One region of the Candidatus Sarcina troglodytae genome, then DNA from elsewhere that is predicted to be linked to it. Evidence: predicted binding sites of a transcription regulator. Region 1 holds the regulator's gene; each other region holds the start of a gene.

What was found. The regulator NrdR, encoded in region 1, represses ribonucleotide reductase genes. The targets are predictions, from matches to a motif close to CACNANATNTNGTG.
Region 2: a site for NrdR is predicted at 2,031-2,044, ahead of nrdD (anaerobic ribonucleoside-triphosphate reductase). Genes of this name have one in related genera too.
Region 3: a site for NrdR is predicted at 2,409-2,422, ahead of nrdD (anaerobic ribonucleoside-triphosphate reductase). Genes of this name have one in related genera too.

What each region holds. Positions count from the first base shown of each region.
Region 1 covers NZ_CP051754.1:1,575,059-1,579,645, forward strand. The annotation lists gene HH195_RS07075 (HAMP domain-containing sensor histidine kinase) at 1-1,351, opposite strand, end outside; gene pgeF (peptidoglycan editing factor PgeF) at 1,374-2,084, opposite strand; gene nrdR (transcriptional regulator NrdR) at 2,176-2,625, opposite strand; gene HH195_RS07090 (YlmC/YmxH family sporulation protein) at 2,686-2,958, opposite strand; gene sigG (RNA polymerase sporulation sigma factor SigG) at 3,077-3,850, opposite strand; gene sigE (RNA polymerase sporulation sigma factor SigE) at 3,923-4,587, opposite strand, start outside.
Region 2 covers NZ_CP051754.1:2,181,611-2,186,197, reverse strand. The annotation lists gene HH195_RS10225 (Mrp/NBP35 family ATP-binding protein) at 1-789, shown strand, start outside; gene thiT (energy-coupled thiamine transporter ThiT) at 837-1,535, opposite strand; TPP riboswitch at 1,618-1,725, opposite strand; gene nrdD (anaerobic ribonucleoside-triphosphate reductase) at 2,061-4,175, shown strand; gene HH195_RS10210 (HDIG domain-containing metalloprotein) at 4,335-4,587, opposite strand, start outside.
Region 3 covers NZ_CP051754.1:704,916-709,502, forward strand. The annotation lists gene nrdD (anaerobic ribonucleoside-triphosphate reductase) at 259-2,325, opposite strand; gene HH195_RS03100 (DeoR/GlpR family DNA-binding transcription regulator) at 2,767-3,504, shown strand; gene HH195_RS03105 (glycoside hydrolase family 1 protein) at 3,709-4,587, shown strand, end outside.

The DNA.
Region 1 (4,587 bases):
CTCCTATAAGTTCTACGTCATCTTCTGCATCTACACTTATTGATATATTCTTATTCTTTGCTTCTCTCATAACAAGAAGTTCTACATTTTGTATTATATCTTTTGTGGAAAATGGTTCATAAACAGGATCTCTATTTTGCTCAATATCATATAAAATTAATATATCACCAATTAGCCTTGCTAATCTATCCGATTCTTCATCTATAATATCCAAAAATTTATTTCTCGTTTCATCATCGTCTACATATCTTAAGGTTTCAGCAAATCCTTTAATTGAAGTTAATGGTGTTTTTAATTCATGAGATATATTTGCAACAAATTGACTTCGCATATTTTCAAGCCTTTTTATATCAGTTATATCTTGAACTACTGCAACTGTTCCAATCTTATCTTCACCATTTATTACATTTGCTGTTCTTATTCTTAAATTTCTAATTTCAGGATATCTTATTAATACCTCAACTCTATCTTCACTATTTTTAAGAACATTTAATATATTATCTTCCATTATATATCTACTAAATTTTTTACCTATTATATCTCCTCTTACACCAAATATTTTTTTAGCGTATGGATTAATCATTATGACTTTTAATTCACTATCTACTGCAACTACTCCACTATCCATGCTTTTAAGTATTGCTTCTAATTTGTTTTGTTTGTCTAATGATTCAGAAATACTCTCCTCTAACCTATCAGCCATATTATTGAAACTTTTTCCAAGCATTCCAAATTCATCTATTGTTTTTATACTTACTCTTTTACTTAATTCTCCATTTGCAATCTTAGAGGTTGTATTTTCTAATTCTTTCAACGGATTTAGTATAACTTTAGTAATTCTAATAGATAAAAGTACTGCTATTAAAATAGATATTAATAAGGCAATCAAGTAATACCCAATATTTATATCTTTAAATATTATAGCACTATCTAACGGCATTGATGTTCTTATTACACTTCCATTGCTTAATTTTAAAGCATAATACACCATTTCCTTATTAACTTCATTACTATACCTTATACTACTTCCATAACCATTTTTCATGGCCTCTTCAACTTCTATAGCATCTACATGTGTATCCTTATTTGAGTCTTTGTAACTATCAAATAAAACTGTATCGTTAGCACTTATATACGTCACTCTAACATCACTATTTTTAAGAAAACTAAGTTCATCATTTAAACTTATATTATTATCTATTAATACCTCTAATATTTTATCATATTCTAATAAAACACTTTTAGAATTTTGTATATATCTATAGTTAGATATTCCAAAATATAATCCAGTCATAATAATAAGAGATAATATTATGATAGCACTAATAGATATAACTATTTTCTTTCTCATGTGTCGTACCTCTTAAAATCATTTATTTTAGGAATATAAAAGCAAATAACCTTCCAGAATTTTCTCCTGTTTTTCTAAAACTATGAAATTCTTCTGATGTATCACAAAAAGTACATTTACCTAAAGATTTTATATTTGTCATATTTACAATCCCACTTAATTGACTTATTATACACTTTTCTAAACTTAGGTTTCTGTTATCTACAACTTCATTACCAAATTTTCTTTGAAATTTTTCTGCTAATTCTCTACTAACTTCATAACAACATTGTCTTATGTGAGGTCCTATTATAACATCTAAATTATTGCATCCATAATTATCAATCATATATTTACAAGTCTTTTTAGCTATCTCATCAAAAGTTCCTCTCCATCCACTATGAACAGCTGCTATAACTTGTTTTTCTTTATCATAAACTATAACAGGAGTGCAATCTGCAGCAAATACTCCAATACCTACATTCTTTTTATTTGTAATTATAGCATCTCCATCAATCTCTCCTTTTGGAGCTATCAAATTATCCTTACAATCTATTATCTTATCGCTATGAATTTGATTTAAATATAATATATTATCTAAAGCAAAAATATTCTCTAATCTTTCAATATTTTTCTTTCCTTCTATAGTACTCTTTTTAAAATCAATTTTATTAAAAGCCGTTGAAAAGTTGATAGATACATTATCATCGTTGAAACTTAAAAATTTCATATCATCTTTAATTAATTCTTTCATATTTTTTCCTTTCTTAATTTATTGTATTGTTTTATTTTATCACAAATGAAGCAAAAAAGGTAAACTGTAGTGACTCTACAGCCTACCTTCTTTACTTCATTAAATTCTTTATTTCTTCCATAAAGGTATTTATATCTTTAAATTGCCTATAAACAGATGCAAATCTTACATAAGATACCTCATCAACATTTTTTAATCTCTCCATAACCATTTCGCCTATATCTTCTGATTTTATTTCCACTATCATTTTGTTACTTATGTTTTTTTCTATATCATCAACTATGTTTTGCATTTGACTTCTGGAAACAGGTCTCTTTTGGCATGCTTTTACTATGCCGCTCATTATTTTATCTTTATTAAAAGTTTCTCTTATAGAATCTTTTTTTATTACTAATATAGGTATATCCTCAACTTTTTCATATGTTGTATACCTTTTTGAGCATCTTAAACACTCTCTTCTTCTTCTTATAGCTGTATAATCATCAGTAGCTCTTGAATCTACTACTTTACTTTCCTCATAGGAGCAATAAGGACATCTCATCTACTTTCACATCCTTCTATAAAACTGTATTTTTATTATACATTTTTTTTCATGTAATTTCTACATATATTTATCCACATCATATCTATTATCATTTTCCACTTTAACTAGTATAACATCAATTCCAACTTTAATCACGTTTTCCCATAGTATTTCTATATCTTCTGATTTTCCAAACCATGATGTCTTTTCCTCTGGTATTATTATAGATAATATTTTATTTAAATCAGAATCTATCTTTACATCAATTATATGACCAAGCTTTTTTCCTTTATTAAAATCTATAACCTCCATACTCCTTAAGTTATTTAATGAAAATAACATTTCCTCCATAATAAACCTCCCCCATAAGTATTTATATGCTATTGTATACTTATTTATTATTAAGTTATCTAATTTATCATATTATTAATATGTTTCATCATATAAAAATAGAGCCTAAAATTAGGCTCTATACATATTTTTTCATATGTTTTAATGCTATTTTCTCTAATCTAGATACTTGTGCTTGAGAAATTCCAATTTCATCAGCTACTTCCATTTGAGTTCTACCATTAAAAAACCTAAGGGTCAAAATTAATTTTTCCCTATCATTTAATTTTTTCATAGCCTCTTTTACTGAAATATTTTGAAGCCAATTTTCATCTTGATTTTTTGAATCACTAATTTGATCCATTACATATATAGCATCTCCTCCATCGTGATAAATAGGTTCAAATAACGATACTGGATCTTGAATTGCATCTAATGCAAATACAACTTCTTCCCTTGGAATATCTAATTCTTTAGCAATTTGTGATATGGTAGGTTCTTTATTATTATCATTTATCAATTTATCTCTAACAAGCAATGCTCTATAAGCAATATCTCTTAAAGACCTACTTACTCTTATAGAATTATTATCTCTTAAATATCTTCTTATTTCTCCTATTATCATTGGAACAGCATAAGTAGAAAATTTCACATTTTGACTTAAATCAAAATTATCTATGGATTTCATAAGACCTATACATCCAACTTGAAAAAGGTCATCTACATTTTCACCTCTATTATTAAATCTTTGAATAACACTTAAAACTAGTCTTAAATTACCATTAATAAACTTTTCTCTTGCTAAGTTATCTCCATCTTTCATCTTTAAAAGGAGTTCCCTCATTTCTTTTTCTTTTAATAATGGCAATTTAGCTGTGTTTACACCACATATCTCTACCTTATTTATCATCATAATAAAAATCAACTCCTTTGAAGTAATTACTTCTGCATTTTAATTATTACCTAAGAGAGTTGATTTTATACTTTAAATCATTTTATTAATTTCTTTCTTTAATCTTTTTATTATCTTTTTTTCAAGCCTTGAAATATATGATTGCGATATTCCTAGCATATCAGCTACTTCTTTTTGTGTTTTTTCTTTGTAACCTTGAAGCCCAAACCTTAACTGAACAATTTCTTTTTCTCTCTTTGATAGATTTTTCATTGCTGTAAACAAAAGTTCTCTATCTACCTCATCTTCTATTAAATTATATACAGTATCATTTTCAGTACCTAAAATATCTGATAACAAAAGTTCATTTCCATCCCAATCTATGTTAAGCGGCTCATAAAAAGATATTTCAGCTTTAACCTTACTATTTCTTCTTAAATACATAAGTATTTCATTTTCTATACATCTTGAAGCATAGGTTGCAAGCTTTATTTTTTTATCTGGATTAAACGTGTTTACAGCTTTTATAAGACCAATAGTTCCAACTGAAACTAAATCCTCAACACCAACCCCAGTATTTTCAAATTTTCTTGCAATGTAAACAACAAGTCTTAAATTTCTTTCTATCAATATACTCTTTGTTTTATCATCTCCTGCCGCAAGTTCAGAAACTAATTTCTCCTCTTCTTCTTTACTTAAAGGTGGAGGTAATACATCAGTTCCCCCAACATAATATATTGATTTGCAAAATACATTTA
Region 2 (4,587 bases), 610 kb from region 1:
AGTGGATGCGGAAATGGAATCGCTAAAATAAAAAATAAATATGGAAATATAAAGAATATTGTAGGAGTTATAAGTGGTAAAGGTGGAGTTGGTAAATCAACTGTAACAGGAATGTTAGCGTCTCAGTTAGCTAAAAAAGGTTATAAAGTTGGTGTATTAGATGCGGATATTACTGGTCCTTCAATGCCAAGATTTTTTGGAATAAATGAAAAAAGGGCTGAGATATACTCAGAAGGTGAAGGGGTTAGATTTATTCCTGTAGAAACAGGTTTAGGAATCAAAGTGATATCATTAAATCTTATTACAGAAGTTGAAGATGAGCCTGTTATATGGAGAGGCCCTGTTATAAATGGAGTTTTAAATCAAATGTATCAAGATACAGTTTGGGGAGATTTAGATTATCTTTTAATAGATATGCCTCCAGGAACTGGGGATATAACTTTAACAGTAATGCAAAGTTTCCCATTAAAAGAAATAATAATAGTTTCAACACCTCAAGATATGGTATCTATGATAGTTAAAAAACTTGTTGTAATGGCTGAAAAATTAGGAGTTCCTGTAAGAGGGGTAGTTGAAAATATGGCATACATATTATGTGGTAAATGTGGAGAAAGGATGAATGTATTTAGTAAAAAATCATCAGAGGAACATGCTAAATATTTAGGTTTAAAACTTTTAGGTGAGTTACCTATAAACTTAGATTTTACTGAAGCATTAGAAAACGGAAAAGCAGACGAATATGTAGTACAAAATGAGTTGTATACATCAGTATTTAAAGATTTATATTAAAATAAAAATAAGGATATCTAAACAAGATAGTTTAGATATCCTTATTTTTATGTATTTGTTTTGGTTGGCTTATATTTATTTACGTTTTTGATTATCCTATCAATTGGTAAAAAGTACAAAACAACTAGACAAATTATAGTATCTGGTAGTAAGAATGAGCCATTATAAACTATTGAATATACTAAAGGCGACATACCAGCTGGAGCATAACTTCCATAGAAGGCAACTCCTGATATAACATGACAGACAAATCTAAAGAAAATGGCGATTATAGCACCGAGTAATCTTTTTTTTGGAAAAAATCCTGCTATCCCTAAGCATAAAAAAGGAAGAGGATAATCAAATAAAACTTGTATAGGTTGAAGTATATATGGATTTATAAGTAAAGTAAGTAATCCATAAATGAATCCTGTAAGCATACCAACTCCTGGACCATAAATATATGCTATTAAAATTATAGGAACCATACTAGCTAGTGTTACGCTTCCACCTTGAGGAAGTTGATAAATTTTAAATAAGCTAAGAACGACACTTAGGGCTAATGCAATGGCTATTGTGGTAATCATTCTTACATCAAATTTTGTTTTTCTAGCTTTTAATAGCACAAGAATTATTACTGCAAGCCCAATTATAGTAACTATTGTCATAGGACTAGCTAGGATTGTTCCAATATTTGAAGGTAATCCTGTAAAAATTTGAGAAAATCCCGTAACAAATTTGTTTAGGATTTCTTGAAAAGACATCATTTTAAAAGTCCTCCTTGAAATTTATTATTCCTATTTTTATAAACAAAAAAGGCGTAATTATCGCAAGATAAGTACGCCTTTTTTGTTTATAAAAACGCTTTCCTACGCTGGCACTATCCAGATCAGGTCTTTGAGGGTTAATGAATAAATTCATTTCTCAGCCTAAATTTAGGCACCCCTAGCACATGATATTCTTTATTATTTATATTATATATTTAAATATATTATTAATCAATCTAATTTTTGATATAATGATGGATTTTTCACTAATTGATTCATTTAGAATTCTAGTGAATGCGGTTTTCTTTAACCAATTATTATAAAATAATAAAGATATTTGAAAACTGGATACGCAAAAGTTTAAATGTCAACATATGAAAATCTTTAGAAAAAGTTAAAAAAGAAAGAAAAAAAGACCTATATAATATAGGTTTAATTTAAAGGAAAATTTAAAATTAGCACCATAAATGATAGTAGAGTATAATAAATTCTCGGTACTATATATAGTAGAGTGGAGGAATTGTAATGCTACATGTTGTGAAAAGAGACGGTAGAGATGCAAGATTCAATACCGATAAAATAAGTAATGCTATAAAAAGAACGGCTCAAGAAATAGGATATGATATATCTGAGAGTCAAGTTTTAGGAATAATTCAAAAGGTACTAAATTATATAGAAATGTCTGGTAAAAGTCATGTATCAGTAGAGGAAATTCAAAATTTGGTACAAAAGGCATTAAATGATAGTGGATTAAAAAATATATCTATGGCTTATTCAAATTATAGAGCAGAGAGAACTAGGGTTAGGGAAATAAAATCTGATTTGATGAGGGCAATAAGTAAAATAGGAGTAGAAACTGATAGAGATAATGCTAATGTTGGAAATAACTTTTCATCAAAACTTTTAAGAATAGCTTCAGAATCTAATAAATGGCATAATTTATCTATAATGCCAAAGCATTTAGCGAAAGCTCATGAAAATGGTGATATATATTATCATGATTTAGATAGTTATAATTTAACTACTAATTGCCTTCATATACCTACAAGAATGGTTTTGGAAAGAGGGTTCAATACAGGATATGGAACAATAAATACTCCAAAAAGAATAGAAAGTGCTGCTGAATTATCTTGTATTTTGTTGCAATCTAGCCAAAATGATATGTTTGGAGGGCAATCGCATCCAGATTTTGATAATGACATAAGTATATTTGTTCATCCAACTAGAGAAGAAATTAGAAAAGAGTATGAAGAACTAGGCGTAGCATCAGATAAAATAGAGAAACTTACAGAGAAAAAGTTAAGAGCAAGAATACATCAAGCAATGCAAGGAATTATATATAATTTAAATACAATGCATTCAAGAGCAGGCTCACAAGTACCATTTAGTTCAGTAAATTTAGGATTGCCAGATTCCAATGATGCTGCTTTAGTTTGTGAGATTTTTTTGAAAGAGTACGAAAAAGGTTTAGGAAAGGGAGAACAGCCCATATTTCCTAATATAATATTTAGGGTAAAAGAGGGGGTAAATAGAGAGGTTGATGATCCTTATTTTTACCTTTATGAACTTGCGTGTAGGGTAGCTGCAAAGAGAATGAATCCTACATTTATGAACATAGATGCTGATTTTAACAAAGAGTATTATGAAAGAGGATATAAGCCAGCTACAATGGGATGCAGAACTTATTTAATGAGTAATGTAAATGGTGAACCTGGCTGTGCAGGTAGAGGAAATATTGCGCCAGTGACAATAAATTTACCTAGGATTGGTATATTAGCAAAGGGAAGTGAGGAAAAATTCTTTAGAATTTTGCATGAAAGGCTAGAAACATGTAAAGAAGCTTTATTGCATAGATATGATGTTTTGAAAAAACTTAAAGTTAAAGATTTACCTTTTGTAGCTGGTCAAGGACTTATGAGAGGGTCAGAGGGATTAAATCAAGAGGATTCCATTGAACCAGTTTTAAAGCAAGGAACTTGGGGAATTGGATTTATAGGTCTTGCGGAAGCTTTAATCGCTTTAACTGGAAAACATCATGGAGAGAGCGAAAAGTCTAGGGAATTAGGTCTAAAAATAATATCATATATAAGGCAATATACTGATAGAGTAACTGAGGAAACACAGTTAAATTGGAGCTGTTATGCAACCCCTGCTGAAGGATTATCAGGTAAGTTTATAAAACACGATAAAAGAGCTTTTGGAAAAATCAAAGATGTAACAGATAAAGATTATTATACAAACAGTTATCATGTGCCTGTTTATTATCCAATATCAATAAAAAATAAAATAGAAATAGAAGCTCCATATCATAAGATTTGTAATGCAGGGCATATAAGTTATTTAGAAGTAGACGATTGTCCAGATGGCGAAACTATAATGAATATATTAAACTATGCTTACAAACACACAAATATAAGTTATTTAGGTATAAATTTTCATATAAGATATTGTAAGTGTTGTGGTACGTATCTTCATAGCAATGAGTTAGCATGTGTAAATTGTGGTTCAAGTGATATACAAGGGATTTCAAGGGTTACAGGATACCTAAGTCTAGATGAGAGATTTGGCCCAGGTAAGAGTGCAGAAAGGAAAGATAGAGTTTCACATGTTGGAAATAATCATAAAGCATATAAGATATAGATTATTTAAATGCTTAAATTTAAATATTAAGCTTAATGAAGAATATTATTTATTTTTTTAAAATATTTATACTTTATAAGAGTTAATATAAATAAGAAATATCGATAAATTTGATATTTCTTATTTTGTTTTAAATTTAAAATTATTAGTAAATATTAATTAGAAATTTATAGAGAAATTATCATAATGTAATCCTGTTTTAGAAGACATTATATTTAAAAATTTATTTATATCATTAAGTATTGTTTCTTTGTCTTCTTTGGAGAGATTTTTTTCTCCAAGTCTATCACATAGTGAAAGTAGAGCTACATCATGTATGTCTGTGTTTTCTATCATGTTTAAAACTTCATTAGTTTTTATTCTATTTAAAATATAGAAGTGTGTCATGTGATATTTTATTAAAGAAACAATA
Region 3 (4,587 bases), 870 kb from region 1:
TTCTTCCTTTATTCCAGAAATTTGTTCCTATATCCTTCCATACCCTCGGTTTCCCGATATTTAAATAGGGAGTGGACTATACCTTCACATTGAATGTGTTGCTATTATAGTCTCTGAACCTTCTCCATTTTAAAGGAGCTTGGATGCTGATTGCCCAATCTGTATAATTTTCAAACATTCACACTTATTGTTTCCAATTATGTTGTAGTTTATACAGCTCTAAGGGTGTTCCAGCAGTTTAAGCAATTTAACGTGAGCCTATATTGTTAACCCACAAGTTCTTCTCATAACTTGCATTTCATCTTGGTCGCTATTACCACAAGATGGGCAATGCCAAGTTAAATCTTCTTTATCTAATTGAATTTCACCAGTATAACCACATTTATAACATATATCTGGTTTTGTATTAATTTCAGCATATTGTACATTATGATATATAAAGTTTATTATGCTTTCAACAGCTTCAACATTTTTACTCATGTCGGGTACTTCTATATATGAAATGCATCCCCCTAGTGATATATCATGGAATTGAGATTCGAATTTTAATTTTGTAAATGCATCAATTTCTTCACATACATGTACATGATAAGAATTTGTATAGTATAGTCTATCAGTTACATTTTTTATTTTACCAAATCTTGCTGTATCTATTTTGCAAAATCTATATATTAGACTTTCAGCAGGAGTTCCATAAAGACTAAATCCAAGTCCTGTTTCATCTTTCCATTCATTGCATTTATCTGTCATGTATTTCATTACCTTTATGGCAAACTTTTCTCCATCTCTTGTTGTATGACTAACCCCAAGCATTGCATAAGTTAACTCGCATATTCCAACATATCCAAGAGATAAAGTAGAGTAACCATTTTTAAGCAATTCATCTATTCTTTGTCCTTTTTCAAGTCTAGCTATGGCTCCATATTGCCAATGTATAGGACTTGCATCAGAAGTTATTCCAAGAAGCATTTTATGTCTAGTTAAAAGTGCCTCTTTACATAACTGTAATCTTTCGTCAAATATTTTCCAAAATAAATCCATATCGCATTTAGCAAGTATTCCGATTTGAGGTAAATTTAGACTAATAACTCCTTGGTTAAATCTACCATACCATTTATAATCCCCATTATTATCTTTCCAAGGTGAAAGATGGCTTCTACATCCCATTGGTGGGAAAGTATTCCCTTCATAATTTTTTCTCATCATTTTAGCACTTTGATAATCAGGAACTAATCTTTTAACAGTACATTTTGCAGCAAGTTTAGTTATATAATCATATTTTCCACCTTCAAGACAATTGTGGCTATCTAAAAGATATACAAGTTTTGGGAATGCTTCACCTATTTCTTGACCTTTATAATTTTTCATTCCTTCCAATCTTTGTTTTATCATTTCCTCACAAATTAACGCCATTTCCTCTTCGTATGGATGTCCTTGTTCAATTTCTAAATAAATTGTAGAAAATGGGGCTTGACCATTTGTTGTTTGTAAGGTTGATAATTGATATCTTATAGTTTGTATTCCATCTTTAAGTTCTTTCATTTTAGCATCTAAAGATAATTTTTTAGCTAAATTTTCATCACCTAATAATTCTAAATAGTGATTGAAAGCTTTTTCTTCTGTAACTTTAAGATATTTAGCTAAATGTTTAATAGTAATACTTTGTCCACCATATTGATTAGATGAAACTTGTGCTATGATTTGAGTTGCCACGGTACATGCAGTTCCAAAAGATTTAGGTTCTTCTACTAATTTTTCATTAATAACAGTTCCGTTTAAAAACATATCTTCTAAATTAACTAGGCAACAGTTAAACATAGGAGATAAACTATAATCCATATCATGCCAGTGAATAGCTCCTTCATCATGAGCTTGCACTATATATGCAGGAATTAATTTTCTTCTTGAAATGTCTTTAGACACCTCACCTGCAATTAAATCTCTTTGAGTTGCTGAAACTACTGGGTTTTTATTAGAATTTTCATTCATTACATCTTCATTTTGTTTATTTAGTAAATTTAATATACTTTCATCAGTAGTATTAGTATTTCTCTTAAATTCTTGAACAGCTCTATAACCTTCATAAGCCCTAGCGGTTTCTACTTGACCATAATGAACAAGTCTATCATATACATAACTTTCAATATTATAAATTGTACATGTTTCTTTTTGTTCATTAAAATATTTTTCTGCATCATTTGCTATAAGTTCTGCTATGTTTAATACGTAAATTCCACTACCATTTTTCATAGCTTTTGATATAGCTTCTTTAATTTTCTCCTTATTAAATTCTACTGTACTTCCGTCCCTTTTAATAACTTCCACAAAACCACTCCTAGACTTTATATTTATTTGAATTTTATATATTAAAAATAATATTTAAATATTAAACTAATATTTTTTAAAGACACAGGATATTGTACTATTATTTTTGAGTACACACAAGATATAGAAGTTTTGAAATTTTAAGATTCTAAGCAATATTCTCACAAAGACGTTATTTTTCTACCTAAGTTCTTATATTTTTAAAGTTTTGTTTGTTAATATTTATGTGTTACTTTTTGATAATAAGTGCTTATATGTATCAATTAATGATTAAAAAAAGTGAATAATTTTAAATTATTTATTATAGCGGTAGGCAGATAAAAGAGGGTTTATAGTTATAAAATGTGGAGAATAATATATGTTGACATCTAAATAAAAGAATGCTATTATTTTGTTCATATAATGAACAGTTTGAACAAAAATAAATAAGGTGAGTTAAATATGATACTTGTAGATAGATGGATAGATATTTCAGAATATTTAAAAGAAAAAAAGTATGCTTCTATGGAAGAATTAATGCAAAAATTTCAGTTATCAAGGTCAACAGTAAGAAGAACTTTAATAGCTATGGAAGAGAGAAATTTATTAAAAAGAGTACGGGGCGGAGCTGAAGTAATAGAAGATGAAGTTCCACTTACAATAGTGGATTGTGAAAATATTTTTAATACTAATAAAGAGGCAAAAATTAAAATTGCAAAAAAAGCAGCGAAGTTGATAGAAGATAATGATGTAATATTTATAGATTCTGGTTCAACATGCTTTTATATGATAGACCATATAGAATCTAAGGGCATTACTGTGGTGACAAATGGAATAGTGCATATACAAAAGTTAATGTCAAAAGGTATAAATACTTATATTTTAGGTGGTTATGCAAAGCCAGAGAAAAATTTAATTATGGGTGAGGATATAATAAATAAAATAAGGGTTATGAATTTTGATAAAGTTTTTTTAGGTACCATGGGAATAGATGCAAGAAGTGGCTTTACAACAATGATGCTTGAAGATGGAGAAGTTAAAAAAGCGGTTATAAAGTCTTCAGAGAAGTGTTATATTCTTGCGGATAAATCAAAATTTAATGTGAGAAGGTTTTATACTTATGGTGAATTTAATGAAGCAACAATCATAACTGATTCTAAAATAGAGTTTGAAGACGGGAGAGCGAAAATTATATATTGAATAGTTGCTAATGATTAGAAGTATATAAATAAGAAAAGCTGTGTAGAAGGAATTTTCTATGCAGTTTTTTTATATAATCAAGACATAAAAATTCTTTATTTGAATTGTAAATGGATTATTTGTTGACAAAAGTTCAAAAAATAAATAAAATAAAGATGAAGAAAATGGATAAATTAATTAGTGAATAAATGGGAGGGGTTATTTATGAATAATGTTAAGTTTCCAAAAAATTTTTTATGGGGAGGAGCTACTGCTGCAAACCAATTTGAAGGAGCGTATAATGAGGATGGTAAAGGATTATCAATACAAGATATAATGCCAAAAGGAATAACTGGTCCTATAACCGAAATCCCTACAGAAGATAATATGAAATTAATAGGAATTGATTTTTATCATAGATATAAAGAAGACATAAAGCTATTTGCTGAAATGGGATTTAAAACATTTAGGATGTCAATTGCGTGGTCAAGGATATTTCCTAATGGAGATGATATTGAACCAAATGAAAAAGGGTTGGAATTTTATGATAATGTTTTTGATGAGTTAGCTAAATATGGAATAGAGCCATTAGTCACATTATCGCATTATGAAACTCCGTTAGCATTGGCAAGGAATTATAATGGATGGACTGATAGAAGACTTATAGGTTTTTTTGAAAGGTATGCTAGAACTGTATTTACAAGATATAAAGATAAGGTTAAATATTGGTTAACTTTCAATGAGATTAATTCAGCTCTACATTTTCCACTAATGAGTGCAGGAATATTAACTCCAAAGGAACAATTATCAAAACAAGATTTATATCAAGCGATGCATCATGAATTAGTTGCAAGTGCATTAGCTGTTAAAATTGGGCATGAAATTAATCCAGAATTTAAAATTGGTTGCATGATTTTAGGTGTTCCTAATTATCCTTTAACTGCAAATCCAAGTGATGTAATTAAAGCAATGGAACAAGATAGGGGAACATTGTTTTTTGGGGATGTACATGCTAGAGGAAAATACCCTAAATATATGAATAGGTATTTTAAGGAAAATAACATAGAAATTAAAATGGAGGAAGAAGATACTCAAATACTTAAG